DNA from 2 places in the Corallococcus sp. EGB genome. Region 2 is predicted to be linked to the other one. Evidence: riboswitches for the same ligand, from Rfam matches in the RefSeq annotation. Region 2 holds a riboswitch; the other holds the start of a gene.
The links. Region 2 has a riboswitch for cobalamin ahead of KYK13_RS34515 (TonB-dependent siderophore receptor). Riboswitches for the same ligand answer to the same signal wherever they lie in the genome.

Region 1: another riboswitch for cobalamin. It lies ahead of KYK13_RS33990 (acyl-CoA thioesterase); the one in region 2 lies ahead of KYK13_RS34515 (TonB-dependent siderophore receptor).

The regions. Positions count from the first base shown of each region.
Region 1 covers NZ_CP079946.1:8,345,278-8,347,661, forward strand. Annotated here, with positions in the region: cobalamin riboswitch at 555-794, shown strand; gene KYK13_RS33990 (acyl-CoA thioesterase) at 956-1,366, shown strand; cobalamin riboswitch at 1,402-1,618, shown strand; gene KYK13_RS33995 (aspartate aminotransferase family protein) at 2,034-2,384, shown strand, end outside.
Region 2 covers NZ_CP079946.1:8,474,710-8,477,093, forward strand. Annotated here, with positions in the region: gene KYK13_RS34515 (TonB-dependent siderophore receptor) at 1-1,007, opposite strand, end outside; cobalamin riboswitch at 1,056-1,291, opposite strand; gene KYK13_RS34520 (aldo/keto reductase) at 1,434-2,384, shown strand, end outside.

The DNA.
Region 1 (2,384 bases), 130 kb from region 2:
AAGCGGCGCTCCCACTGGCGGGGCTCTTCTTCGGTGAAGAAGCCCCATTCGCCCGTGTGCGCACAGCACGCCCCGCTTCGCGGTCCGGCCGCTCGCGTCCACCACCTGCTCCTCGCAGATTTGGCGATTCGCCCGCTGCCCGGGCCCCAGAATCCGCTCATTCACCTCGCCGTTCGCCCGCTTCGCGCACTCCACCAGCACGTGCTCCACGCGGGCCACCTCCGCCGCCTCCTACAGGCGCATCACCGCCGCGGCCTCCGCGGCGCGCGCCGCTGCCCGTGACAGCCACGGCAAGATGGCGTCCTGGCCCACCTGCGACGCACACGCTGAATGCGCAAGCATCCCGCCGTCGCCGAGTCCATCGTGAACTGCGAGTAGCTTCGCGGCGTTCGCATCTCCGGGTCCGCGCACGCGGACCACAACGGCAGGCAGCACAGCCACCCCATCCACCGGAGAGGAGTCATGCCGCGCCTCCTCGCATGGAGGCACGGGTTCCTTCAATCCGTGACATCCGGCACCGTCCTTGATGCTTGGCGGAGGCGCAGCACACGTCTAACTTGCGCCCTGCCGACGGTGCCTCACGGGAGTCCGCGAGGTTTAGCAAGGGAATCCGGTGGAACTCCGGAGCTGCCCCGCAGCGGTGAGTGGGAACGAACGCCGTCAGACGCACTGGTCCGGCAGTCGGACTGGGAAGCGACGGCCAGTAGGCGCCACGGACGTGTCCTCTCGAAAAGAGGCGCGCTCCCGAAGCACGCCCACGAGCCCGAAAACCTGCCGCCGGCCCCTGCGGAGAATCGTCTCCTCCAGGGCGGTACCCCGGACCCTCGCGGGAAGGCCCGGCAACCCTTCGCGGTCCGCGCGTCCGCCACCGCCCGTGCCCCGGGCCCGGGAGTCGTGTGTCCCGGTGTCCCTCCCGCACATGGCGCACGTCCGCTCGGGCCTGGAGTCCCCTCTCATGACGTCCCCTTCCATCCCCTCGTCCGCCACGGAGACCCGCATGGTGGACATGGTCTTCCCGGATCAGACCAACCACTACGGCACCCTCTTCGGCGGACAGGCGCTGCGCCTGATGGACATGTCCGCGTTCATCACCGCCAGCCGCTACGCGCGGCGCACCGTCGTCACCGCGTCCAGCGAGCGCGTGGACTTCCACACCCCCGTGCGCCAGGGACAGCTGGTGGAGCTGGTGGGCCGCGTCGTCGCCACCGGCCGCACCTCCGTCACCGTGGACGTGGAGCTGTTCGCCGAGGACCTCCTGTCCGGCGCGCGACAGCTGTGCACACGCGGACGCTTCATCCTCGTCGCGCTCGACGCGGAGCGCCGTCCCACCGCTGTACCTCCGCTCGCGCCGGAGAACCAGACATGACAGACATTGCCTTGACACCTGAAACAAGCCGGGCGTATAGACGATGCCATGCTGGTGCCTGGGTTTGCCCAGGCTGAAAAGGGAACCCGGTCCGAAGCCGGGGCTGCCCCGCAGCGGTAGGTGAGAACGACCGCCGTCCATCACACTGGCGCCCACGTGGGCGCTGGGAAGTGACGGCCAGTAGGCAACCCGGCACCCCGGTGCCGGACCCGCTCACGAGCCCGAAGACCTGCCTGCATCCGTGCCGTGGGAGACATCCACGGTCGGTTCGACCTGGAGCCCCGAGGGAGGGCGGGAAGGTCCGCGCAAGCCCTTGTTTCTACAGGGCTTTTGCCCGGAACATTCCCTCTCTTCCCTTCTGTCTCCAGCCACCCGCGGGGGTGGAGGTCGGTGTCTTCGGGCCCTTTCGCGGCCTGGGCGCGCGGCAGCGTGCCTGGACACCCCTGCCTCCACCTTCGTGGGTCACTTGCCGGGCGACGCGGGTCGCCCGTGAGGACGGACGACAATGCGTGGAGTGGTGCGGAGACGGCGCGAGGCAGTGACAGGACACGGAAGCCAGACACGGCCCGCCCGGCCCCGGCTGCGGCGCGGCTGACGCCCTTTCCCGTTTCACGTCGCAATTCCTCGCATCCATCGCGGCGTACGCCGCGTGGGGAGACGTCTGCCTTTGAACGCCATCCGCTATCCCGACGGGAACGTGCTCCTGCGCAACCTGTCGCGCGAGTTCCCCGTCGTCACCCATGGCGAGGGCATCTACCTGTACGACGCCCGGAGCCGCCGCTACCTGGATGGCTCGGCGGGCGCGCTGGTGGCCAGCGTGGGCCACGGCAACCGCGAGGTGGCGGACCGTATCCATGAGCAACTGCTCCAGGTCGCGTACGTCAACGGCACCCACTTCACGACGGACGTCACCGAAGCGCTCGCCACGCGCCTGTGCGCGAATGCGCCCGCGGGGCTGAAACGGGCGGCCTTCCTCGGCTCCGGTTCGGAGGCCATCGAGGCGGCAGTGAAGTTCGCG
Region 2 (2,384 bases):
TGCGCGCCGGAGTCCACGCCGGTGGTGCCGCCGCTGACGTCCAGCCAGTCGCGGCGGAAGAAGCCACGGGCACTGCCCTCGCCCGTGTCGCCGAAGGGCCGTGCCCAACGCGCCCCCCATGACAAACGGGTCTGGGCCTGTCGGCGGGACACGGTGGGGTTCTGCACGGTGCCCGCGAGCGCGCGGTCCTCCAGCGACAGCTCCGCCAGCACGTCCACGCGTCCGCCACCGTCCAGGCCGCGCCGGTACTTCAGGAGCGCGCCACCGCCGCGCGCGTCATTGCGCGTGCGCACCTCCTGCGTGAGCGGGTTGTCGTCGAGCGCGGGCAGCTCATCCACGCGGTAGCTGAAGTCGCCCTGGGAACGGCCGCCGTGCAACAGCACCAGCGCCTGACCCTCGAGCAGCGCGCCCGACGCGGCGACGTGGGCCGTCACGGTCTCGAAGCTGCCATAGGTGACCTCGCCGCTGGAGAGCAGCCGCGACGAAGGCGCGCGCGTGACGAGGTTGACCGCGCCGCCCAGGCCACCCGCGCCGTAGCGGGCTCCGGCCGCGCCACGGAGGATCTCCATGCGCTCCAGCAGCGCGACGGGGATGAGCGACAGGTCCGCGACCCCACCCGCGCCGTTGAGCGGAATGCCGTCCAGGAACACGAGCACGCCGTTGGAAGACGCGCCGCGCACCACGAGGCTCTTGCTCTGTCCGTAGCCACCGGAGTCCTGCACGACGAGGCTCGCGGATCCACCGAGCAGCTCCGCGGTGTCGCGAGCCTCGCCCGCGCGTTCGCGGGCATCGATGACGGTGATGGCGCCGGTGGGGTCGCGGCGGGGAACGGAGTCGACGGGAGCTTCGGGGACGTCCTGGCCGATGACCTCGACGGTGGGGAGGACGAACTCGGGAAGCGGTGGCTCACCGGCATCGGGCGCAGGCGTCTCCTGCCCGGCCTGGGCCTGTCCCTGGAAGCTGAGCGCCAGACCGATGAAAGCCCGGGCGAGAAGCGAGCGCCACATGCTCCGCCTTCCGCTCCCTCCGTCGAAGAGAGAAGGCCTCGCGGCAGGACCGCTGCCGCACCCCTGGGCAGGTCTCCTGGCTGACAGGCTCCAGACGTGGGCGCACGCTGCGCCCTTCTGGAAGGAACCCTCCACCTTCCCTTCGCGGAAGCGAAAGTGGTGACAGCCGAGGCTTCCGGCCCTGGACCTCAGGGCAACCCGTTCACAGTGGCGGGACCGCGCCGGACTCGCACCGGCTTCCCTCTTGAAGGCCCGGCATGGGCACCCAAGGGCCCGGTCCTTCTAGGAGGTCACCCCCAACCCGTCAAGGCGGGGCCACGCCCAGGGTTGTCTTCATCGCCTTGACAAACGGAACCATGTTCCGAATATACGGACCCATACCGGAACAAGGTTCCGGATACCTCACCCGCAGGAAGCGAGGAAGCCATGACGTCGACCCACCGCACGACGCAGCTCGGCAGGACGGGCCCGCAGGTGTTTCCCATTGCCCTCGGCTGCATGGGCATGTCCGGGGCGTACGGGCCATCTGACGAGAACGAGAGCATCGCCACCATCCGCGAGGCGATCGACCGTGGGGTGACGCTGCTCGACACTGGCGACTTCTACGCCAGTGGGCACAACGAGCTGCTCATCCGCCGGGCCATCGAGGGCCAGCGCGACAAGGTGCAGCTGTCGGTGAAGTTCGGAGCCATGCGTGGGCCGGACGGGGCCATGGTGGGCTTCGACGGGCGCCCCGCGGCGGTGAAGAACTTCATCACGTACAGCCTGCGGCGGCTCGGCGTCGATGACATCGACGTCTACCGTCCCGCCCGGCTGGACCCGACCGTCCCGATTGAAGACACGGTGGGAGCGATCGCCGACCTGGTGAAGGGCGGCTACGTGCGAAGCATCGGGCTCTCCGAGGTGGGCGCGGAGACGATCCGCCGCGCGGCGAAGGTGCACCCCTTGAGCGACCTGCAGATCGAGTACTCGCTCATCACGCGCGACCCGGAGAAGACCCTCTTCCCCACGCTCGCGGAGCTGGGCATGAGCGCGACCCTGTACGGCGTGCTCTCCCGAGGCCTGTTGACGGGAGCGAAGGCGGAAGGAGCCCGCCTGCACTACCCGCGCTTCACGGGTGAGGCGGGCCAGCGCAACGCTGAGGCCGTCGCGCGTTTCCACGCGTACGCCGCGGAGCGAGGGATGACGCCTGCACAGCTCTCCGTGGCGTGGGCGCTGGCGAAGCAACCGGCGCTCGTGCCCGTGGTGGGCGCACGCACGCGCAAACAGCTGGTCGATGTACTCGGCGCGCTCGAGAAGCCCCTGTCGTCCGACGACGTGGCCACCGTCGAGGCGATCCTCCCCAAGGAAGCCATCACCGGCAGCCGCTACCCCGAG